2 regions of the Pseudomonas wadenswilerensis genome follow, and region 1 is predicted to be linked to the other one. Evidence: predicted binding sites of a transcription regulator. Region 1 holds the regulator's gene; the other holds the start of a gene.
The links. Region 1 encodes FliA, which starts transcription of late flagellar genes. Its sites were predicted from a motif close to CTAAAGTTTNNNNNNNNNNNGCCGNTAA; they were not measured.

Region 1 (12,217 bases):
CCACCTCGAGGATGCTGCGGATGGCTTCGGGTTCGGCGCCGTCGACCAGCAACTGCAGGCCTTTGCGCGCATACGGGTCCGGCTCGGCATCGGCGACCCCTTCAAGGCCCAGCAGGCCTTCCTTGCGCGCGGTCAGCGACCAGTTGACTACCCGGTCGATACCGCCGGCCAGGTCGATCCGTGGCGGGAAGAGGATCCAGCGCACGATCTGCAGCGCGCGCTTGAAGGCGCTCATGGGCGACTGCAGCAAAGCTGCCGCCAGGGTACCGCCAATTACGATCAGCGCCGCCGGGCCATTGAGCAGCGCCGACAGGTGACCGCCCTCGAGGTAGTTGCCGCCGACGATGGCGACAAACGCCAGGATGATCCCGATAAGGCTCAAGACATCCATCAGACGCAGGCCTCGACCAGGTGCTTGCCGATCTCGTCCAGGCCGTAGACGGCGTCGGCCAGGTTGGCTTTGACGATGGCCATGGGCATGCCGTAGATCACGCAGCTGGCTTCATCCTGGGCCCACACCGTGCTGCCGCCCTGCTTGAGCAGGCGTGCGCCTTCCCGACCGTCGGCGCCCATGCCGGTGAGCACCACCGAGAGCACCTTGTCGCCATAGGACTTGGCCGCCGAGCCGAAAGTGATGTCCACGCACGGCTTGTAGTTCAGGCGCTCATCGCCCGGCAGGATCTTCACCGTGCCGCGGCCGTCGACCATCATCTGCTTGCCGCCAGGGGCCAGCAGGGCCAGGCCCGGGCGCAGCATGTCGCCGTCTTCGGCTTCCTTGACGCTGATCTTGCACAGTTTGTCGAGGCGCTCGGCAAAAGCCTTGGTGAACGCCGCCGGCATGTGCTGGATCAGCACGATCGGCGCCGGAAAGTTGGCCGGCAACTGGGTCAGGACCCGCTGCAGGGCAACCGGGCCGCCGGTGGAAGTGCCGATGGCGACCAGCTTGTACGGCTTGCGCTTGGGCGCAGGCGACGTGCTGGCTGCCGCTGCGCTGGTACGTACCGGGGCTGCGGCGCGCGGCGCGGGCGTGCTGCCCAGGCTGCTGACGCTTGGCTGCGCGGCCGGCGCCGGAGCCGGGGTTGGCGCCGGGCTTGCGTAGGCACTGAAACGACGGTTGCTACGGGAAATGGTATGGACCTTTTCGCACAGCAACTGCTTGACCTTCTCCGGGTTGCGCGAGATGTCTTCGAAGTTCTTCGGCAGGTAATCGACCGCACCGGCATCCAGGGCATCGAGGGTGACGCGCGCGCCTTCGTGAGTCAGCGAGGAGAACATCAGCACCGGGGTCGGGCAACGCTGCATGATGTGACGCACGGCGGTGATGCCATCCATCATGGGCATTTCGTAGTCCATGGTGATGACATCGGGCTTGAGCGACAGCGCTTGGTCGATCGCTTCCTTGCCGTTGGTCGCGGTACCGACGACCTGGATAGTCGGGTCCGCTGAAAGAATTTCCGAGACACGGCGGCGGAAGAAACCGGAATCATCCACCACCAGGACCTTGACTGCCATAAACACTCCATTAGGGGGCGCGGCGTAACGCCGCGCCACCAGAATCAAATACGCCGGGCGGCGTAACGCTTGAGCATGCTCGGTACGTCGAGGATCAGCGCAATGCGCCCGTCACCGGTGATGGTGGCGCCCGACATGCCCGGGGTGCCCTGGAGCATCTTGCCCAGCGGCTTGATGACCACTTCTTCCTGGCCTACCAGTTGATCGACGACGAAGCCGATCCGCTGGGTACCGACCGAAAGGATCACCACATGGCCTTCGCGCTGCTCTTCATGAGCGGCGGAGCTGACCAGCCAGCGCTTGAGGTAGAACAGCGGCAAGGCCTTGTCACGCACGATCACCACTTCCTGGCCGTCGACCACGTTGGTGCGCGACAGGTCGAGGTGGAAGATCTCGTTGACGTTGACCAGCGGGAAGGCGAACGCCTGGTTGCCAAGCATGACCATCAGGGTCGGCATGATCGCCAGGGTCAGTGGCACCTTGATGACGATCTTCGAGCCCAGGCCCTTGGTCGAGTAAATATTGATCGAGCCGTTGAGCTGGGAAATCTTGGTTTTCACCACGTCCATGCCCACGCCACGCCCGGACACATCGGAAATCTCGGTCTTGGTCGAGAAGCCCGGGGCGAAGATCAGGTTGTAGCACTCGGTCTCGCTCAGGCGATCGGCCGCGTCCTTGTCCATCACTCCGCGCTTGACCGCGATGGCGCGCAACACGTCGGCGTCCATGCCCTTGCCGTCATCGGAGATCGACAGCAGGATATGGTCGCCTTCCTGTTCGGCCGAGAGCACCACCTTGCCGCCACGGGACTTGCCCGAGGCCTCGCGCTCTTCCGGGGTCTCGACACCATGGTCGACGGCGTTGCGCACCAAGTGCACCAGCGGGTCGGCCAGGGCTTCGACCAGGTTCTTGTCGAGGTCGGTCTCTTCACCGACCAGCTCCAGGTTGATTTCTTTCTTCAGCTGCCGGGCCAGGTCGCGAACCAGGCGCGGGAAGCGCCCGAAGACCTTCTTGATCGGCTGCATGCGGGTTTTCATCACCGCGGTCTGCAGGTCGGCCGTCACCACGTCGAGGTTCGACACAGCCTTGGACATGGCCTCATCGCCACTGTTCAGGCCCAGGCGCACCAGGCGGTTACGCACCAGCACCAGCTCGCCGACCATGTTCATGATCTCGTCGAGACGTGCGGTATCGACCCGTACGGTGGTCTCGGTTTCGCTGGCCGGGTGCTTCTCGGCAGCCGGTGCGGCCTGGCGCGCAGGCGCCGCTGCCGCAGCCTTTGCCGCCGGGGCGGGCGCGGCGGCAGGAGCAGCAGCCTTGGCGGCAGGTGCCGGCGCAGGCTTGACCGCAGCTTTGGCTGGCGCTGCGGTGGCGGCAGGCGCTGCAGTGACAACGGCATCCGGGACGAACTTGCCCTTGCCGTGCAGCTCGTCGAGCAGCGCTTCGAACTCGTGCTCGGAGATATGATCGCCGCCTGCCGCAGGCGCAACGGCCTCGGCAGGTGCACTCGCGGCGCCCGGCAGTGCATCGACGGCAAAGTTACCCTTGCCGTGCAACTGATCGAGCAGTGCTTCGAACTCATCGTCGGTGATGTCACCACTGACGTCACCGCCTGCGGCGGCTGCAACGGGCGCTTCAGCTGCGGCACCGAGGCTGTCGGCGGCGAACTGGCCCTTGCCGTGCAACTGGTCGAGCAGCGACTCGAACTCGGCGTCGGTGATTTCGTCACTGGCCGGCTCGGTCACCTGGGCCTCGGCTTCGGCCTTGACCGCATTGAGCGAATCGAGCAGCTGTTCGAATTCGGTATCGGTGATATCCGCTTCGGCCTCGGCCGCTGGCGTTTCAACCACCTCCGGTTCAGGTGCAGCAACCTCGTCTTCCCCGGCAGGCTCGGCCAGGCGCGACAGCGCCGCCAGCAGCTCAGGGGTGGCCGGGGTGATATCGGTGCGCTCGCGCACCTGGCCGAACATGCTGTTGACCGTGTCCAGGGCTTCCAGGACCACGTCCATCAGTTCGGCATCAACGCGCCGGGCACCCTTGCGCAGGATGTCGAACACGTTTTCGGCGATATGGCAGCACTCCACCAGCTCGTTGAGCTGGAGGAAGCCGGCGCCCCCTTTTACAGTGTGAAAACCGCGAAAAATTGCATTGAGCAAATCGGCATCATCCGGACGGCTTTCCAGCTCGACCAGTTGCTCGGACAGTTGCTCAAGAATTTCGCCGGCTTCTACCAGGAAATCCTGAAGGATTTCTTCATCGGCGCCGAAGCTCATTAAACGTGCTCCCTAAAAACCCAGACTGGACAGCAGATCGTCGACATCGTCCTGACCGGACACGACGTCTTCACGCTTATCGGCATGAATCTGCGGACCTTCACCCCGAGTCGGATGTTTTTCTTGATCTTTTTCAGCGCGCAGCTGCTGGTGGTCATGTTCGATACCGGCAAAGCGGTCGACCTGGCTTGCCATCAGCACGAGCTTGAGCAGATTGCTTTCTACTTCGGTAACCAGCGTCGTGACGCGCTTGATCACCTGGCCGGTCAGGTCTTGGTAGTCCTGAGCCAGAAGGATGTCATTGAGGTGCCCGGCGACCTTGCGGCTGCCCTCCTCGCTGCGTGTCAGGAAACTGTCGACACGCTTGGCCAGCTCACGGAATTCCGGTGCCGCCACTTCGCGGCGCATGAAACGCTGCCAGTCGACGCTCAACGCCTTGGCCTCGTCGCTCAATTCATTGAGTACCGGCGTGCTGGCTTCGACCAGGTCCATGGTGCGGTTGGCCGCGCCCTCGGTCAGCTTGACCACGTAGGACAGGCGTTCGGTGGCATCGGTAATCTGCGACACTTCCTCGGCCTGCGGCATGTGCGGGTCGATCTGGAAGCTGACGATCGCGCTGTGCAACTCGCGGGTGAGTTTGCCGACTTCCTGGTACAGGCCTAGGTCACGGGTCTGGTTCAGCTGATGGATCAGTTGCACCGCATCGCCGAACTTGCCTCGTTCCAGGCTGTCGACCAGTTCCTTGGCGTGTTTCTTGAGTGTCGACTCAAACTCGCCCAAGGATGATTGTGTTTGCTCCATAGCGCCCCCGTGGCGTACCTCAGCTATTGACGCGCTCGAAGATCTTTTCGATCTTTTCTTTCAGCACCTGGGCGGTAAATGGCTTGACCACGTAGCCGTTGACCCCGGCCTGGGCGGCTTCGATGATCTGCTCGCGCTTGGCTTCGGCAGTCACCATCAGCACCGGCAGGTGTTTCAGGCGCTCGTCGGCACGCACTTTGCGCAGCAGGTCGATACCGGACATGCCGGGCATGTTCCAGTCGGTCACCAAAAAGTCGAAATGACCGCTTTCAAGCATTGGCAGCGCGGTGTTGCCGTCGTCGGCTTCCTGGGTGTTGGTAAAGCCCAGATCACGCAACAGGTTCTTGATGATCCGCCGCATCGTCGAAAAGTCGTCCACGATGAGGATTTTCATGTCTTTGTTCAATTAGACCTCCAAGCAGTCTTTAACGCGTTCAGCGCGGAACGCGCATTCAATCAATTCGGCATTACATTTCACGACTGCATCGAACCGGTGTTCAACGCGCCCGCCATTCCCCCAGGCGACCACGCAAACGTGCCGCGCACTGGCTGTGCAACTGGCTGACACGCGACTCACTCACCCCCAGGACCTCACCGATCTCCTTGAGGTTGAGTTCTTCGTCGTAGTACAGCGCCAGGACCAGACGCTCGCGTTCCGGCAGGTTGGCGATGGCATCGGCCAAGGCTGCCTGAAAACGCTCGTCTTCCAGATCGCGCGAAGGCTCGAGCTGGGCACTGGCACCGTCCTCGTGCAGCCCTTCATGTTCGCCGTCCTGCAGCAGGTCGTCGAAACTGAACAGGCGGCTGCCCAGGGTGTCATTCAAAATCCCGTAATAATCATCGAGACTCAATTGAAGTTCGGCAGCAACCTCGTGATCTTTAGCGTCACGGCCGGTTTTTGCTTCAATTGCTCGAATCGCGTCACTGACCATGCGGGTATTGCGGTGTACCGAACGCGGCGCCCAGTCGCCCTTGCGCACTTCATCGAGCATGGCGCCGCGGATGCGGATACCGGCATAGGTCTCGAAGCTTGCACCCTTGCTCGCGTCGTACTTGTTGGAGACTTCGAGCAGGCCGATCATTCCGGCCTGGATCAGGTCCTCCACCTGCACACTGGCCGGCAAACGCGCCAGCAAGTGGTAGGCGATGCGCTTGACCAGCGGCGCGTAACGTTCGATCAACTCGTACTGGGCATCACGCGAGGCCTTGCTGTACATCCGATAACCGCTGGCGTTCATAGCACCGGACCCGCGCTCGTCGGTTGCACCAGGCGCTCGACAAAAAACTCCAGGTGACCCCGTGGGTTGGCAGGCAGCGGCCAGGTATCGACCTTCTGGGCAATGGCCTTGAATGCCAGCGCGCACTTGGAACGCGGAAAGGCTTCATAGACCGCTCGCTGCTTCTGCACCGCCTTGCGCACACATTCGTCGTAAGGCACCGCACCGACGTATTGTAAGGCGACATCGAGGAAGCGATCAGTGACCTTGGTCAACTTGGCGAACAGGTTGCGCCCTTCCTGAGGGCTCTGGGCCATGTTCGCCAGGACGCGGAAGCGGTTCATGCCGTAATCGCGGTTGAGCAACTTGATCAGCGCGTAGGCGTCGGTGATCGAGGTGGGCTCGTCGCACACCACCAGCAGCACTTCCTGGGCGGCGCGGACAAAACTGACTACCGAGTCACCGATACCCGCAGCGGTGTCGATCACCAGCACATCGAGGTTGTCGCCGATCTCGCTGAAAGCCTGGATCAGGCCGGCGTGCTGGGCCGGAGCCAGGTGCACCATGCTTTGCGTGCCCGAGGCCGCCGGCACGATGCGCACACCACCGGGGCCTTGCAGCAGCACATCGCGCAGCTCGCAACGGCCCTCGATGACGTCGGCCAGGGTGCGCTTGGGCGTCAGGCCCAGCAGCACGTCAACGTTGGCCAGGCCCAGATCGGCGTCCAGCAGCATGACCCGACGGCCAAGCTCAGCCAGCGCCAATGACAGGTTCACTGACACGTTAGTCTTGCCAACGCCACCTTTGCCGCCGGTCACGGCGATCACCTGTACGGGATGCATGCTACCCATGTTTGTTCTTTACCTTGTCTTACTTAGACCGAGGCCACATGACTGGGCTGCGCTTTCAACACCTGAAAAATGCCTGGCAGACCATTGATGTAGGTACTTTGCAACGTATTCAAGTTCACCTCAGCCCACGCGTTTGCCGGAGCTGTGGTAGAGATCAGCGAACATGTCGGCCATGGCCTCTTCGCTGGGCTCGTCCTGCACCTGCACGCTCACTGCGCGGCTGACCAACTGGTGCCGGCGCGGCAGATGCAGGTCGTCAGGAATGCGCGGGCCATCGGTAAGATAGGCCACCGGCAGTTCGTGACTGATTGCCAGGCTCAACACCTCGCCGAGGCTGGCGGTTTCATCTAGCTTGGTCAGGATGCAACCGGCCAGACCACAACGTTTGTAGCTGTGATAGGCGGCGGTGAGCACCTGCTTCTGGCTGGTGGTTGCCAGCACCAGGTAATTCTTGGCCTGAATCCCGCGCCCGGCAAGGGTTTCCAGTTGCATGCGCAGCGCCGGGTCGCTGGCCTGCAGGCCGGCGGTATCGATCAGCACCACGCGCTTGCGCAGCAGCGGGTCGAGGGCCTGGGCCAACGACTGGCCCGGGTCAACGTGAGTAACCGACACGTTGAGGATCCGCCCCAGGGTCTTGAGCTGCTCCTGGGCGCCGATACGGAAGCTGTCCATGCTCACCAGGGCCAGGTTCTGTGCGCCGTACTTGAGCACGTAACGCGCGGCGAGCTTGGCCAGGGTGGTGGTCTTGCCCATGCCTGCCGGACCGACCATGGCAATGACACCGCCTTCTTCAATCGGTTCGATTTCCGGCACCTGAATCATGCGCGCAAGATGCGCCAGGAGCATGCGCCAGGCATGGCGTGGCTCTTCGATCTCGGTGGTCAGGTCAAGCAGCTCACGGGCAATCGGACCAGACAGGCCGATGCGCTGCAGGCGGCGCCAGAGGTTGGCCTGCTGCGGCTTGTTGCCCTGCAACTGGCTCCAGGCCAGCGAGCCGAGCTGGACTTCGAGCAGCTCACGCAGCCCCGACAGTTCCGAGCGCATCGAGTCGAACAGGCGCGGATCAATGGGTGCGGCGGCCGGCGCAGCAGTCGTCACCGGCGCTTCGACCTGCGGATCGACCAGCGGCTCGGAGGCAGTCAGCGGCAGGCCGGCAAACAGCTGGCGGTTGGCGTCTTCGCTGTCGCTGCGGCTGCTCAGTTCGGCCTGCGCGGTGACGATGCGCGACTGGGTCTTGCGCAGCTCGTCTTCGAGCTCGACATTCGGCACCCGCGGCGCCAGGGCGGACAGCTTGTAGTCCAGCGCAGCCGTCAGCTCGACACCACCAGCAATCCGGCGATTACCGATGATGGCGGCCTCGGCCCCCAGCTCATCGCGAACCAGCTTCATGGCCTGACGCATATCGGCGGCGAAAAAACGCTTAACTTGCATAACCCACTACCTCAGCCGTTCGGGCCCACTGTGGCGACGATGGTAACTTGCTTGTTGTCAGGTATTTCCTGATACGCCAAAACATGCAAATTCGGTACAGCCAGGCGACCGAAGCGCGACAGCATGGCTCGTACCGGTCCTGCGACCAGGAGGATCGCCGGCTGCCCTTGCATCTCCTGACGCTGGGCGGCTTCGATCAACGAACGCTGAAGCTTTTCGGCCATGCTCGGCTCAAGAAGAACACCGTCTTCCTGGCCTTGCCCAGCCCTTTGCAAACTATTGAGCAAAATCTGTTCCAATCTTGGCTCAAGGGTGATCACAGGCAGCTCGGACTCAACGCCGACAATGCTTTGCACGATGGCGCGACACAATCCGACGCGCACCACCGCCACCAGCGCGGCGGTATCTTGACTCTTGGCCGGGTTGTTGGCGATAGCCTCGGCAATGCTGCGAATATCACGCACCGGAACCTGTTCGGCGAGCAACGCCTGCAGGACCTTGAGCAGCCCCGACAAGGAAATGACGCCCGGCACCAGCTCCTCGGCAAGCTTGGGCGAGGCCTTGGCCAGCACCTGCAACAGTTGCTGCACTTCTTCGTGGCCGATCAGCTCGTGGCAATGCTTGTGCAGGATCTGGTTGAGGTGGGTCGCAACCACGGTACTGGCATCCACCACGGTGTAGCCCAGCGATTGTGCCTGGCTGCGCTGGTTGACGTCGACCCACACCGCCTCCAGGCCAAAGGCCGGGTCGCGGGCGGCAATGCCGCTGAGGGTACCGAACACCTGCCCGGGGTTGATCGCCAGCTCCCGGTCCGGGTAGATCTCCGCCTCAGCCAGGATCACCCCCATCAGGGTCAGGCGGTAGGCACTAGGCGCCAGGTCGAGGTTGTCGCGAATGTGCACCGTAGGCATGAGAAAGCCCAGATCCTGGGACAGCTTCTTGCGCACGCCCTTGATCCGCGCCAGCAACTGGCCGCCCTGGTTGCGGTCCACCAGCGGGATCAGCCGGTAACCGACCTCAAGGCCGATCATGTCGATCGGGGTGACGTCATCCCAACCCAGTTCCTTGGTTTCCATGGCGCGCTGCGGCGATGGCAGCAGGTCCTGCTGGCGCTGCACCTCTTCCAGGGCCTTGAGCTTGACCTGGTTCTGCTTGCGCCACACCAGATAAGCACCACCAGCGGCCAGCAGGCCGAGACTCAGGAAGGCAATGTGCGGCATCCCCGGCACCAGGCCCATGACGATCATCAGGCCCGCGGAGACCGCTAGGGCCTTGGGCGAGTCGAACATCTGCCGGTTGATCTGCTTGCCCATGTCCTCGGAGCCCGAGGCGCGGGTGACCATGATCGCGGCCGCCGTGGACAGCAACAACGATGGCAGCTGCGCCACCAAACCGTCACCGATGGTCAACAGGGCGTAGACCTTGCCGGCATCGGCAAAGGTCATGTTGTGCTGGAACATGCCGACGGCCATGCCGCCGATCAGGTTGATGAACAGGATCAGCAGGCCGGCGATGGCGTCACCGCGAACAAACTTGCTGGCACCGTCCATCGAGCCGTAGAACTCGGCCTCGCCGGCCACTTCGGCACGGCGTGCCTTGGCCTGGGCCTGGTCGATCAGGCCGGCGTTGAGGTCGGCGTCAATGGCCATCTGCTTGCCGGGCATGGCGTCGAGGGTGAAGCGCGCACTCACCTCGGAAATTCGCCCGGCGCCCTTGGTCACCACCACGAAGTTGATGATCATCAGGATCGCGAAGACCACGATACCGACCACGTAGTTACCGCCGATCACCACCTCGCCGAAGGCCTGGATCACCTTACCGGCGGCCTCGTGGCCGTCGTGACCGTGGAGCATCACCACCCGCGTGGACGCCACGTTGAGCGCCAGGCGCAATAGCGTCGCCACCAGCAGGATGGTCGGAAATGCGGCGAAATCCAGTGGGCGCAGGGCGTAGACGCAGACCAGCAGGACCACGATCGACAAGGCGATGTTGAAGGTGAAGAACACGTCGAGCAAAAACGGCGGGATCGGCAACATCATCATTGCCAGCATCACCAGCAGCAACAGCGGCACACCCAGGTTACCCCGGCCTAGACCGACCAGGTTGCTACGGGCACTGTTGATTAACTGAGAGCGATCCACCGGTATTCCTCGTTAGCTCAAGCAAAACTTTGACGCCTTTGAGGCGCGCAGCGCTGCCTTTGCAAGAAGCCTTCCAACTTTGTTGAACGAGGTGGTTTGAGTGACTCGGGGCTGCTGCGCAGCCATCGCCGGCAAGGCCGGCTCCCACAATGAATCTGCGTAGACTTGGTCAGGAGTCGCGACGCAGATCCGGCGGGATCGGCAGGTCCTTGAGCGGCTCCGGCGGCTTGCCCTTGCCGGCGCGGTACTGGCGGATCTGGTAGACATAGGCCAGCACCTGGGCCACTGCCAGGTACAAGCCGGCGGGAATCTCTTCTTCAAGCTCGGTGGAGTAGTAGATCGAACGCGCCAGCGCGGGCGATTCGAGCACCTGGATCTTGTGCTCGTTGGCGATCTCGCGAATCTTCAGGGCGATAAAGTCGGCCCCCTTGGCCAGCAGCAGCGGTGCCGCACCCTTCTCCGGGTCGTATTTGAGCGCTACGGCATAGTGGGTCGGGTTGGTGATGATCACGTCCGCCTCGGGGATCGCCGCCATCATCCGCCGCTGCGAAGCCTCGCGCTGCAACTGGCGAATGCGCTGCTTGACCTCGGGCTTGCCCTCGGAATCCTTGTATTCGTCGCGCACTTCCTGCTTGGTCATCAACAGTTTCTTGTGCGCCTGCCAGAGCTGGATCGGCACGTCCACCGCTGCGATGATCAACAGCCCCGCCGCCATCCACAGCGCACTCCAGCCAACCACCTGGACGCTATGAATGATCGCCTGCTCCAGCGGCTCGTTGGCAATCGCCAGCAGATCATCGCGGTCAGCCGACAACACCGTCAGGGCGACGATCAGAATCATGAAGAACTTGGCCAGCGCCTTGAGCAGCTCGGACAAGGCGTTGACCGAGAACATCCGCTTGATCCCCGATAGCGGGTTCATGCGGCTGAACTTCGGTGCCAGCGAACTGCTGGAAAACAGGAACCCACCCAGCGACACCGGGCCGATGATTGCCGCGATCAGCAGCACCAGCAACACCGGCTGGGTAGCCAGCAGGGCCATCTTGCCGGAGGCCATGAGGAAAATACCCATGGACCGTTCATCGATGAGCACCTCGCGGGACAAGCTGAAATTGATGCGCATCAGCTCCATCAGGGTTTGCGCCAGGCCACCGCCAAACGCCAGCAGCGCACCCGCGCCCGCCAGGGTCACCGCGACCGTGTTGAGTTCCTTGGAACGCGCAATCTCGCCCTTCTCGCGCGCGTCCTTCTTGCGTTTCTCGGTGGGGTCTTCTGTTTTGTCCTGACCGCTTTCGCTCTCTGCCATGCTCAGCGCGCCCGTGCCAGTTCACGCAGCCACTGCAAGGCTTCGGAAGCCAGCGACTGATAGTGAGGGAGTATATCGGCCAGGGTGATCCAGAAGATCACCATCCCCAGCACCAGGGTCAGCGGAAAGCCGATGGAAAAGATGTTCAACTGCGGCGCCGCCCGGGTCATCACGCCAAAAGCAATGTTGACCACCAGCAGCGCGGCAATGGCCGGTAGCACCAGCAGCAGCGCCGCCCCCAGCACCCAACCCAGATGTCCGACCAGGTCCCAGAAATGATTGACCAGCAAGCCGCCACCCACAGGCAAGGTGGTAAAGCTCTCGGTCAGTACTTCGAAGACCACCAGGTGGCCGTTGATAGCGAGGAACAGCAAGGTCACCAACATGGTCAGGAACTGGCTGACCACCGCGACGTTGACGCCGTTGGTCGGGTCGACCATGGAGGCGAAGGCCATACCCATCTGGATCGCGACGATCTGCCCGGCAATGACGAAAATCTGGAAGAACAACTGCAGCGCCATGCCAAACAGGGCGCCGATGACGATCTGCTCGGCCACCAGCAACAGCGCCTTGAAGTCCAGCGCCTCGACCACCGGCATCGGCGGCAAGCCAGGGACGATCACCACGGTAATCGCCAGGGCGAAATACAGGCGAATGCGCGCCGGCACAAGGGTTGTACCAAAGA
Region 2 (12,217 bases), 320 kb from region 1:
CGGCTATTACTTTCGCATTGATTTCGACGGCGGCAGCTGGCGATCGCGTTCGTTGTGGGACATGGACATGCCAGCGCCGCAAAGCCCCGGTCTGCACACCGGACTGGAACTGGGGCCTGAAGGCCAGCAACTGCTGGTACTGCGCGCCGATTACCGGCGCCTGGGTCAGGCCATTTCCATCAGCGTCGCCCAGGACTACACCCCGGTACGGGATGGCTTCAGGCGCATGCAGCAGATCGGCCTGGGCCTGGGCCTGGTCGCGCTGTTGCTGATCCTGGTGCTGCAACGCATCACCGTGACGCGCTCTTTGCGCCCACTGGAGCGTGCCCGCGAACAGATCGCCCAGCTGCAGCAAGGCCAGCGTTCGCAGCTCGATACTCAGGTACCGACAGAACTTGAGCCCCTGGTCGCGCAGATCAACCACTTGCTGGCCCACACCGAAGACAGCCTGCGCCGTTCACGTAATGCCCTGGGCAACCTCGGTCATGCCCTCAAGACGCCTCTGGCGGTGCTGCTCAGCCTGGCCTCCAGCGAACGCCTCAAGGACCTGCCGGAAGTTCGTGCCCAGTTGCGCGACCAGCTCGAGCAGATCCAGCAGCGCCTGAGCCGCGAGCTCAACCGCGCGCGGCTGGCCGGTGACGCATTGCCGGGCGCGCAGTTTGATTGCGATGCCGAATTGCCAGGGCTGCTATCGACCCTGGGCATGATTCATGGCGAAGGCCTGGAGCTGAGCAAGCATGTGCCGCCGGGTTTGCTCCTGCCTTGGGACCGTGAGGACCTGCTGGAGCTGCTGGGCAACCTGCTGGACAACGCCTGCAAATGGGCGGACAGCGAAGTGCAGCTGAGCATCGAAGAACAGCCGCAACACTATTGCCTGTGGATCGACGACGACGGTCCCGGCATCCCGGAGACGGCCCGTGAACAAGTTCTCGAGCGCGGTACCCGGCTTGACGAGCAGGTCGATGGCCACGGCCTGGGCCTGGGTATCGTGCGCGACATCGTCGAGGCCTGGGGCGGGCAGATGCGTTTGCTGGAAAGCCCGCTGGGTGGTTTGCGGGTCAGCATCGAGCTACCGCGCAAGGTCAGATAGCATCGCGGGGCAAGCCCGCTCCCACAGACTTTGTGGGAGCGGCGGTGCGGCGATCCGACTTGACCCGCGATGAGGTCTGCAAATTCTAACCGCGCCGCACCTGCCCATACGCCTGACTAATCCGGTCAATCACCATCGCCAGCGCCACAATCGCCAACCCGGCCTCCACCCCTTTGCCAACATTGAGCGTCTGAATCCCCGCCAGTACATCTTCCCCCAACCCGCGCGCGCCAATCATCGAAGCGACCACCACCATCGACAGCGCCATCATCACCGACTGGTTGAGCCCGGCCATGATGCTCGGCATCGCCAGCGGCAGTTGCACCCGCCGCAGTCGCTGCCAGCGACTGGCGCCCAGGCCGTGGGCCGCCTGGATCAGGCTCGGGTCGATCTGGGTCAGGCCCAGTTCGGTCAGGCGGATCAACGGCGGCAGGGCGTAGATCAGGGTGGCGAAGATCGCCGGTACCTTGCCCAGGCCGAACAGCATCAGCACCGGGATCAGATAGACGAAGCTGGGCAGCGTTTGCATGACGTCGAGCACCGGCATCAGCAGCTTGCGCGCCAAGGGCCGGCTGGCCAGCAGGATGCCCACCGGGATGCCGATCAGCACGCACAGGCCGGTGCTCACCAGCACCAGCGCGCAGGTTTGCAGGAGCTTGTCCCACAGGCCGACCACGCCGATCAGAAACAACAGGCCGCTGAGCACCAGGGCGCGGGTGATGCTGCGGCTGGCGTGCCAGGTCATCAGCGCGACGATCACCAGCAACAGCCACCAGGGCGTCAGGCGCAGCAGGTTTTCCAGGCCGACCAGCACGTGCAGCAAACCATCGGAAACATTGCGCAATTGATCGCCGTAAGCCAGTACCAGCCAATCGACGAAGCGGTTAACGGCGTCGGCAAAGGAGAAGTGCAGCGCTTCGGGGAAGCCTCCACTCACAGGCTCGCCTCGACCTTGCCCGCGACTTCGGCGGGTAGCCAGGCTTTCCAGATGCCCGGGTTATCGCGCATGAACCTGAGCGCTGCCTCCTTGGGCGCCTCGCGCTTTTCGCTCATCTGCGCCAGGGTCTTGTTGAGGGTGTCGATAGGCAGGTCCACCTTGGCGAAGAACTCGACCAGTTCCGGATAATCCTTTTTGAATGGCGCCGAAACACCGATGGACAATTTTGCCGGCAGTGAACGCGTGCCTTGCGGGTGCGGATGGCTGGCGTCGGTCAGGGTCTGCCAGGCCTCGGCATTGAACGGCGGTTCCTCAAGGCGTACCAGGTCGAAACGCCCCATCAGCGGGGTAGGGCTCCAGTAGTAGAACAGCACCGGTTTGCCACGGCGTATGGCCGAGGTGATTTCGGCATCGAGTGCGGCGCCCGAGCCACTGCGAAAGTTCACATAGTCATTGTGCAGGCCGTAGGCCTTGAGCTTCTGGCTGTTGACGGTCTCGGAAGTCCAGCCGCTGGGGCTGTTGAGGAAGCGGCCCTTGTCGGGGGATTCGGGGTCCTTGAACACGGCCTTGTACTGTTTGAGGTCGGCCACCGAGCGCAGGTTCGGCGCCAGATCCTTGATCACGTACGCCGGCACATACCAGCCCTCATCGGCATTCTTCACCGTATCGCCGATGCTGAACACCTGGCCGGCCTGCTCGGCCTTGATCCAGGCGGGGCTGCGACCAGCCCATTCTTCGCCGATGACCTGGATGTCGTTGCGGGCCAGGGCCACTTCCATGCTCACGGTGCTGCCGGGCAGGGTGTCGGTGGGGTAGCCGTAGCCTTTCTCGACGATCAGCCGCAGGATCTCGGTGGTGAGGCTGCCGCTTTCCCAGGTGATGTCACCGAAGTGGATGGGCGTGGAGTTGTCGGCGGCGTGGCTGGAGGGTATCAGAGCCAGCGCAAGGAGAGCGCTGGCCAGTAGGGTAGTGATCGGCTTCATTGTGCCTCGCTCGCAGGGTAGGGAGTCTGGCAAGTGTAGTAGAGGAGAGCCGGCAGGTTTTTGTGGGAGCTGGCTTGCCAGCGATGAGGCCTGCATGAGGCTCCACCAGCGAGCGCTTTGCGCTCGATCGCTGGCAAGCCAGCTCCCACGGGGTTACACCCGGAACTGATCCATCAGCCCCTGCTGCTGGTTGGCCAGGCTGTTGAGCGACTGGCTGACCCGCGCCGATTCGTTGGCCTGTTCCGACAGCGACTCGGTGACGTCACGAATGGTCGCCACGTTGCTGTTGATCTCTTCGGCCACCGCGCTCTGCTCTTCGGCGGCGCTGGCGATCTGCAGGTTCATGTCGCTGATCACCGTGACCGCATCGCCGATCTGCTGCAGGGCCGTGACCGCCTGGCTGACCTGCTCGACGCTGCCCTGGGCCTGGCGATGGCTGCTGTCCATGGCGCCGACCACTTCACGGGTACCGGCCTGCAGCTGTTCGATGACCTGGCGGGTTTCTTCCACCGATTCCTGGGTGCGGCGGGCCAGGTTGCGGACCTCGTCGGCCACCACGGCAAAACCACGACCGGCTTCACCGGCACGGGCGGCTTCGATGGCGGCGTTGAGGGCCAGCAGGTTGGTCTGCTCGGCGATCGAGCGGATCACTTCCAGCACCGAACCGATCTTCTCGCTGTTCTCGGCCAAACCTTCGACCTGGCCCATGGCGGTACTCATGTCGGCGGCCAGGGTGTCGATGCTGCTGGTGGTGCGGTCGATCACGGCCAGGCCCTGGCGGGTGGCCTGGTCGGCGTCACGGGCTGCCTGGGCGGCTTGCGCTGCGCTGCGGGCGACGTCCTGGGCGGTGGCGCTCATTTCATGGGAGGCGGTGGCCACCTGATCGACCTGGCGATACTGCTCTTCCATGCCGGCGCTGGTCTGGCTGGCGATCGCCGAGGACTGGTCGGCGGTATCGCGGGCGGCCTGGACCGAGCGCTTGACCTCGGCAATGGTCGGCTGCAGCTTGTCGAGGAAGCGGTTGAACCAGCCGGCCAGCTCACCCAGTTCATCGCGCTTGTCGTAGGTCAGGCGGCGGGTCAGGTCGCCTTCGCCGCTGGCGATGTCCTTGAGCATGGCCGCGACGCCGAGGATCGGCCGGGTCACGGTGCGCGCCATCAGCCAGATCAGCAGCAGGCCGACGATAGCCGCCAGCAGGCCCAGGCCCAGTTCCATCAGGGTGCCGCTGGTGTTGCGCTGGTCGAGCTCTTGCTTGAGGGCTTCGGCCGGGCCGGTCAGGGCGCTTTCCGGCACATCGAGCAGCACGCCCCAGGGTTTGCCGTCGGGGATCGGCGCGAACGAGGCCAGCACTTTCAGGCGCTGGTTGTGGTGGATGCTGTGCAGCGGAGTGCTATCGCCGAGCAAGCGGATCAGCTCGGCGCCTTTTTCCATGTCGACCTGGTCAAAGCGCTGGGCCAGCTTGCTGGCGTCCGGGCTGTAACCGGCCAGCAGGCCCACGGGGCTGAGAATGCCGACCTGGGTCTGGCCCTGGTAAAGGTTGCGGCTGGCCTGTTGGCTCATGGCCTGCAGGCTGTTGAGGTTGATGTCGATGGACAGGGTGGCGATGACCTTGTCGGCCGCCATCAGCGGGAACACGATGCTGGTCATCAGCACCTGCTGGCCGTTGATTTCATAGAAGTAGGGCTCGATCACACAGACCTTGCGGGTCGTGCGCGGGCACACCGACCAGGTGTTGGCCGGCTCGCCGCTGGGGCCGATGCTGGTGTCGTTCATGTCGCGCTCAGGCAGCGCCATTGAGGTCAGCTGGCCCGGGGTCGGTTGCGACCAGTACAGGGCAAAGCGGCCTTTCTCGTTGCTGCCCAGTTCTTTCTGGTCGACGAACAGCGAGTCCTTGTTGTCCAGGGCGTTGGGCTCGAACACCAGCGACAGGCCGAGCAGGTCGGGGTTGGCCTGCAGCGCGGCGCGCACCTGGCGGGTCATGTCTTCGCGCAGGTCGAAGGCATCGAGGAAGCGCTTCTCGGCCTGCTCGCGAAGGAACAGTACCTGGCGGGAGAAGCCGGCACCGTACTGGTAGGCATCCATGAACTGGCGACGGATGTTCAAGGCCTGGACTTCACCCTGGGACTCGATGCGTCCTTGGGCCGCTTCAGTGAGCATCTGCATGCTGCTGGCCTTGACCAGTTGCGTGCTGTGCTCCATGCGGTACAGCGAGAGTCCCACCAGCAGGGTAACGATGCCGGCCAGGCACAGGCCGGCCAGCAGGGTGATCTTCCACTGAATGGAAAGTTGTCTGAACGACATGGCGAAGTCCTTTGATCCTGAAAGATTGAGGCTGCCGACTTTATCGGCTGCGATGCCGTTTTCTTTATTCAAACGTTCAATTGAAATGCGTCGTTTTCGGTCACGGAAGCGACTAATTGTCGCAGGCGCGAAATTCCGTTTTTTTGACAAGCGCGGGGGTCTGCTTCAGAGTGTGCGCCCTCCATAAAAATACCTGTCGTTCGGCCACTGCTCCCGAGCAGTCTGTCGCCGGATCGGTCGCTTTTTGTCTGGTTTCTAGAGGTCACAGAATGAATGCAGTAATTGCCGCGGTCGGCATCATGCTGGTATTGAGCCTGTCCCGCGTGCATGTGGTGATTGCCCTGATCGTGGGTGCCCTGGCGGGTGGGCTGGTCGGCGGCCTGGGCATCGAAGGCACGCTCAAGGCCTTCAACGGCGGGCTGGGTGGCGGTGCCACGGTGGCGTTGTCCTACGCTTTGCTCGGCGCCTTCGCCGTGGCCATCGCCAAGTCGGGCATGGCCCATGCCCTGGCTGATCGTGCCTTGGCCATGATCGACCGGCAGGGGCACAGCAACGGCGGCAAGGTCAAATGGCTGCTGATCGGCCTGCTGTTGGTGGTGGCAATTTCGTCGCAGAACATCCTGCCGATCCATATCGCCTTCATTCCGTTGCTGGTGCCGCCGCTGCTGTATGTGCTGACCAAGCTGCAGATCGACCGGCGCCTGGTGGCCTGTGTGATGACCTTCGGCCTGATCACCCCGTACATCTTCCTGCCGGTGGGCTTTGGCAACATATTTCTCAACCAGATCCTGCTGGGCAGTGTCAGCCGCAGCGGCGTGGATGTCAGTGGCGTCAACGTCACTCATGCCATGGCCATCCCGGCGGCGGGCATGCTCTTCGGTTTGCTGGTGGCGGTGTTCATCAGTTATCGCAAGAAGCGCGTGTATGACCTGGAGAAAATCGAGCAGGTCGAGCAGGTGGCCGTGAGCTACAACCCGCTGACCCTGCTGGTAGCGGGCTTCGCCATTGCGGCGGCGTTCATCATCCAGTTGTGGCTGGACTCGATGATCATCGGCGCCATGGCCGGCTTTCTGATCTTCTCGGTGTCGGGCATCGTGCGCTGGAAAGACACCGACGACCTGTTCACCGAAGGCATGAAGATGATGGCCATGATCGGCTTCATCATGATCGCCGCCTCGGGCTTTGCCGAGGTGATGAAAGCCACTGGTGAGGTCAAGACCCTGGTCGAGGCCTCGGCGGCCTGGATCAATCACAGTAAAGGCATCGGTGCACTGCTGATGCTGCTGGTGGGGCTGCTGGTGACCATGGGCATCGGTTCGTCGTTCTCCACCGTGCCGATCCTGGCGGCGATCTTCGTGCCGCTGTGCGTGCAACTGGGCTTCGATCCCGTAGCGACCGTGTGCATCGTCGGTACTGCCGGTGCCCTGGGCGACGCCGGTTCACCCGCGTCGGATTCGACCCTGGGGCCGACCTCGGGCCTGAACGTCGACGGTCAGCACCACCATATCTGGGACACTGTGGTACCGACCTTCATCCACTACAATCTGCCGTTGCTGGCGTTCGGTTGGCTGGCGGCGATGATGCTCTAGGGCTGCGCAGGGGCTGAGCGCAAGGCTCAGCCTTTGGCGGGTGGCGGCGAGATGCGGTTAAGCACCATGTTGCCGCTCTTGTTCTGGGTCAGGTACACCGGCAACACCTTGGGCAGGGTACTGACCAGACGCTTGATCTCGCTGGTGTTGTAGATGCCGCTGATGCGAATGCTACCGGTGCTGGTGTCAGCCAGTTGCAGGGGTTTGTCCAGGTAGCGGTTGATCATCGGCAGGGCCTGGGCCAGGCTCTGGTTGTCAAGGATCAGCTTGCCATTGCGCCAGGCCAGGCTGTTGTCCTGGCTGTAGGTCTGATCCAGGTGCGGTTCGTAATCACCCGCCCGGTAGCTGGCCTGCATGCCCGGGCCAAGGCGGTAGCTGCTGTCGCTGGCCTTGCCGTCACTGCTGACCAATACCGAACCTTCCACCAGGGTCACCTTGACCTGATCGTCATACTTCCACACGTTGAACTGGGTGCCGGTGACCCGGGTCCAGCCATTGGCCGCGTGCACCACGAAGGGATGCTGACTGTCGTGGCTGACCTTGAAGAAGGCTTCGCCCTTGATCAGCGTGACCCGACGCTCGTCCTTGTAATTGGTGAAACGCAGTTCGGTGTTGAGGTTGAGTTCGACTTCGCTGCCGTCGCTGAGCACTACGCGGCTCAGATGCTCACTGCTTTCCAGGTACTGATAGCTGTTGGGCAGCCAGCCTTGCTCCCAACCGATCCAGGCGCCAGCCGGCAGGGTCACCAGGGCGATGGCTGCGGCCGTGGCGAACCGCTGCCAGGTGCCGCGGCGGCGCTGAGGCAGGGGCACGACGTTGTCGGGGAAGGTGCGGGGCAGATGGTCGGCGGTCTGCCAGATGTCCACCATCGCCTGGTATTCCTGCAGGTGCAACGGATGAGCCGTCAGCCATTGCTCGAACGCCAGCCGCTCGGCGGCGGTGCAGTCTTCAGCTTGCAAGCGCAGGCACCACTGCGCAGCGGCATCGGTGATGGCATCATGTTCGGCGGCGCTGAGACTGGTGTGGTTCATTGAAACTCCCGGTTTTGTCCATTCTACCTTGCAGGGTAGGTGGCCGAGAACCGAGATAATGGCGAATGACTATCAGTTGTAGGTTTTTTTACCGCCAAAACCCCGTAAAACCACGGATTTGACAATGATTGCTTACAAAATCACGGACGAAAGGTAGGCCTGCGCCACCGGGCAGCAGCGCAGGCCGTTCTTCAGAACTGCGCGGCGTCAAGCTCGAACAACGAGGCACTGCCGGCACGAATGCTGGCTTGCAGCGACAGCGTCCGGGGCAACAGGCGTTCGAAAAAGAACGCCGCGCTGGCGAGCTTGGCGCCGTAAAAGTCCGGGTCTTGCACCAGCGCGTCGCGGGCGACCGCGGCCATGCGCGACCACATGTAGGCGTAGGCGACGTAGCCGAACAATTGCAGGTACTCCACAGATGCCGCGCCAATGGCATTCGGGTCGCGGCTCGCTTGCTCGCACAGCCACTGGCTGAGGTCCTCCAGCTCGTCCAGGGCGTTGAGCAGCGGCTGGCGAAAAGGCGGTTCGGTTGCGCTGAACTGGCGAATCTGCGCGGCAAAGGCCGCCAGCGCCTGGCCACCATCGGCCACGACCTTGCGCCCGAGCAGGTCCAGGGCCTGGATACCGTTGGTGCCCTCGTAGATCTGTGCGATGCGCACATCGCGCACCAGTTGCTCCTGGCCCCATTCGCGAATGTAACCATGGCCGCCGAACACCTGCTGGCCGAGCACACAGCTTTCCAGGCCGTTGTCGGTAAAGAAGGCCTTGGCCACCGGGGTCAGTAGCGCCACCTGACGTTGCGCCGCGTCGCGTTCATCGGCGTCTTCGGCGTACTTGGCGATGTCCAGTTGCTGGCCGACGTAGGTGGCGAAGGCGCGTCCGCCTTCGGTGAGGGCGCGCATGGTCAGCAACATGCGCCGCACATCCGGGTGGACGATGATCGGGTCGGCAATCCGCTCCTTGTCCTGGGCACCGGTGGCTGCCCGGCTTTGCAGGCGCTCACAGGCGTAGCGGGCGGCGTTCTGGTAAGAGGCCTCGGCACAGCCGATACCCTGGATGCCGATCGACAGGCGTTCGTAGTTCATCATCGTGAACATCGCCGCCAGGCCGCGGTTCGGTTCACCGATCAGGTAGCCGGTGGCGCCGTCGAAGTTCATCACGCAGGTGGCCGAGGCCTTGATGCCCATCTTGTGTTCGAGCGAGCCACAGCTGACCGCGTTGCTCTGGCCCAGGCTACCGTCGGCATTGACCAGGCGCTTGGGTACCAGGAACAACGAGATGCCCTTGGGCCCGGCCGGCGCATCCGGCAGCTTGGCCAGCACCAGGTGGATGATGTTGTCAGTCAGGTCCTGGTCGCCGCCAGTGATGAAGATCTTGGTGCCGCTGACCTTGTAGCTGCCATCGGCCTGGGGCTCGGCCTTGCTGCGGATGATGCCCAGGTCGGTACCGGCGTGGGGCTCGGTCAGGCACATGGTGCCGGCCCACTGGCCACTGTAGAGCGCCGGCAGGTAAGTGGCCTTGAGCGCGTCGCTGGCGTGGGCGTCGATCGCCAGGCAGCAGCCGGCGCTCAGGGCCGAGTACAGGCTGAAGCTGCAGTTGGCGGCATAGAGCATCTCTTCGAACTGCACCGCGAGCATCTTCGGCATGCCCAGGCCGCCAAATTCCGGGTTGCCGGCCAGGCCCACCCAGCCGCCGTCGCGGTAGGTCTGCCAGGCCTGGCGAAAGCCGTCCGGGGTGCGCACTGCACCGGCCTCGAACGCTACGCCCTGTTCATCGCCGCTGCGGTTGAGCGGGGCGAGCAACTGGCCGGTGATTTTCGCCGCCTCTTCGAGGATGGCCGTGGCGGTGTCGGCATCGACCCGCTCGGCCAGGGCTGGCAGGCGCGCCCACAGGGCCGGGCCATGGAACACTTCATGAAGGACAAAGCGCATGTCGCGCAGGGGAGCATTGAATTCAGGCATGGCAGTTCTCGCAGTCAAAAGGGGTCAGAGCGCCTTGGCCCAGTCGCGCAGCAGGTACTTCTGGATCTTGCCGGTAGAGGTCTTCGGCAATTCGCTGAACACCACGGTTTTCGGCAGTTTGAAGCCGGCCAGGTGCTCGCGGCAAAAGGCGATGATCTCGGCTTCGCGGGTGCCCTCGCAGCCGGCCTTGAGGGTGATATAGGCGCAAGGGGTTTCCCCCCATTTGTCATCCGGGCGGGCGACCACGGCGGCTTCGAGTACCGCCGGGTGCTTGTACAGGGTGTCTTCGACCTCGATGGTGGAGATGTTCTCGCCGCCGGAAATGATGATGTCCTTGAGCCGGTCCTTGATTTCCACGTAGCCGTCGGCATGCCACACCGCCAGGTCGCCAGTGTGGAACCAGCCGCCACGGAAGGCTTCGGCGGTGGCTTCGGGGTTTTTCAGGTAGCCCTTCATCACTGTGTTGCCGCGCATGAAGATCTCGCCCAGGGTGTTGCCGTCGCGCTGTACCGGCTCCAGGGTCTGCGGGTCGGCGACCATCAGGCCTTCGAGGGTCGGGTAGCGCACGCCCTGGCGCGACTTGATTCGCGCCCGTTCGGCCAGCGGTTGTTCATCCCATTCAGCGTGCCAGGCACAGACCGTCACTGGGCCATAGACCTCGGTCAGGCCATAGACGTGAGTGACCTTGATGCCCATTTCTTCCACCGCGCCGATGACCTTGGCCGGCGGCGCCGCGCCGGCGACCATGGCATTGACCGGGTGATCGATCGCCGCCTTGGCCGATTCGGGCATGTTGATCAGCGCATTGAGCACGATCGGCGCACCGCACAAATGGCTGACCTGATGTTCGCGGATCAGGGTGAGGATCTTCTGCGGGTCGACCCGGCGCAGGAATACATGGGTGCCGGCCAGGGCAGTGACGGTCCAGGGGTAGCACCAGCCGTTGCAGTGGAACATCGGCAGGGTCCACAGGTACACCGGGTGGTTGCCCATGGCCCAGGTCATCTGGTTGCCGAGGGCGTTGAGGTAGGCGCCGCGGTGGTGATAGACCACGCCCTTGGGGTTGCCGGTGGTGCCGGAGGTGTAGTTCAGCGAGATCGCCTGCCATTCGTCTTCGGGCCAGTGCCAGGCGAATTCGGGGTCACCTTCGGCGAGAAAGGCTTCATAGTCCAGGTCGCTGACCGCCTGGCCTTCTCCGTACTCCGGGTCATCGACATCGATCACCAGCGGCGGGTATTCCATCAGCGCCAGGGCCGCTTCAATGACCTTGTGGAACTCGCGGTCGCTGATCAGTACCTTGGCTTCGCCGTGCTCGAGCATGAACGCGATGGCCTCGGCATCCAGGCGCACGTTGAGGGCGTTGAGCACGGCGCCGATCATCGGCACGCCGAAGTGCGCTTCGAGCATGGCCGGAATGTTCGGCAGCATCACCGCCACCGTATCGCCCTGACCGATACCGCGCCCGGCCAGGGCGCTGGCCAGGCGACGGGAACGTTCGTAGGTCTGTTGCCAGTTGCGCCGGATCGCGCCGTGGATCACCGCCGGGTACTGGCCGTAGACGGCGGCGGTACGCTCGATGAAACTCAAGGGGCTCAAGGCAACATGATTGACAGGGGCGGGCGCCAGGCCCTGGGAGAAAATCGACATGAGGTCGTCCTGTGCAGGAGGCAGTCGCCCGTGGCGAACTGAAACCTCCGATGGCTGATTGTTAGCTCTGATCAGGTTTCGTGAAGGGCAGGCCCTTCCGCTGTCGCAAGTTTTACGCGAATGGCTATGGTAACTGGAAGATAGACTATAGCAATATGGTATAAATACTATAAAAGCCCTGAGGCGCCGCTTTGGATACTTCTTTCACCTTGCTGCTGGCCAAGGATCCGCAACCGAGCCTGTTGCTGGATGCTTCAGCCAGCGTACTGGCCAGCAACCCGGCCTTGCAGGCGCTGCTCGGGCCCTGGCCGCAGCGTGACGTCGAGCACTGGCTGCCGAGCAACTACCGGGCACTGGTGCGCGCCTGCCTGGAGCAAGGGCGGGCGATCAATGAGGTCGAGGCGCCGGTGGCCGGGCAGATCCTGCTCTGGACCTTCATCCCCGATGACGCCGCCCAGCAGGTGCTGGCGCGTTGTCGTGATGCCACCCTGGAGCGCCAGGGTGAACGTGACGCCAGCCAGGCCCGGCGCCTGTACCGGCTGATCACCGAGAACACCACCGACCTGATTTCCCGGCACACGCCTGACGGCAGTTTTATCGATGCCTCGCCCGCCGCGTTCCGCCTGCTGGGCTACTGGCCGGAAGAACTGCGCGGGGTGCAAGTGCAGTCGCTGTTCC

Region 2: a site for FliA is predicted at 5,352-5,379, ahead of LOY45_RS09135 (methyl-accepting chemotaxis protein). Genes of this name have one in related genera too.

What each region holds. Positions count from the first base shown of each region.
Region 1 is NZ_CP087191.1:1,654,676-1,666,892, reverse strand. It holds gene LOY45_RS07725 (flagellar motor protein) at 1-391, opposite strand, end outside; gene LOY45_RS07720 (protein-glutamate methylesterase/protein-glutamine glutaminase) at 391-1,512, opposite strand; gene LOY45_RS07715 (chemotaxis protein CheA) at 1,557-3,785, opposite strand; gene LOY45_RS07710 (protein phosphatase CheZ) at 3,798-4,586, opposite strand; gene LOY45_RS07705 (chemotaxis response regulator CheY) at 4,606-4,980, opposite strand; gene fliA (RNA polymerase sigma factor FliA) at 5,084-5,824, opposite strand; gene fleN (flagellar synthesis regulator FleN) at 5,821-6,654, opposite strand; gene flhF (flagellar biosynthesis GTPase FlhF) at 6,775-8,085, opposite strand; gene flhA (flagellar biosynthesis protein FlhA) at 8,097-10,226, opposite strand; gene flhB (flagellar biosynthesis protein FlhB) at 10,396-11,532, opposite strand; gene fliR (flagellar biosynthetic protein FliR) at 11,535-12,217, opposite strand, start outside.
Region 2 is NZ_CP087191.1:1,977,888-1,990,104, forward strand. It holds gene LOY45_RS09120 (sensor histidine kinase) at 1-1,090, shown strand, start outside; gene LOY45_RS09125 (ABC transporter permease) at 1,176-2,027, opposite strand; gene LOY45_RS09130 (ABC transporter substrate-binding protein) at 2,024-3,010, opposite strand; gene LOY45_RS09135 (methyl-accepting chemotaxis protein) at 3,164-5,311, opposite strand; gene LOY45_RS09140 (Na+/H+ antiporter family protein) at 5,581-6,900, shown strand; gene LOY45_RS09145 (FecR family protein) at 6,927-7,931, opposite strand; gene LOY45_RS09150 (acyl-CoA dehydrogenase C-terminal domain-containing protein) at 8,123-9,892, opposite strand; gene LOY45_RS09155 (acyl-CoA synthetase) at 9,917-11,539, opposite strand; gene LOY45_RS09160 (PAS domain-containing sensor histidine kinase) at 11,731-12,217, shown strand, end outside.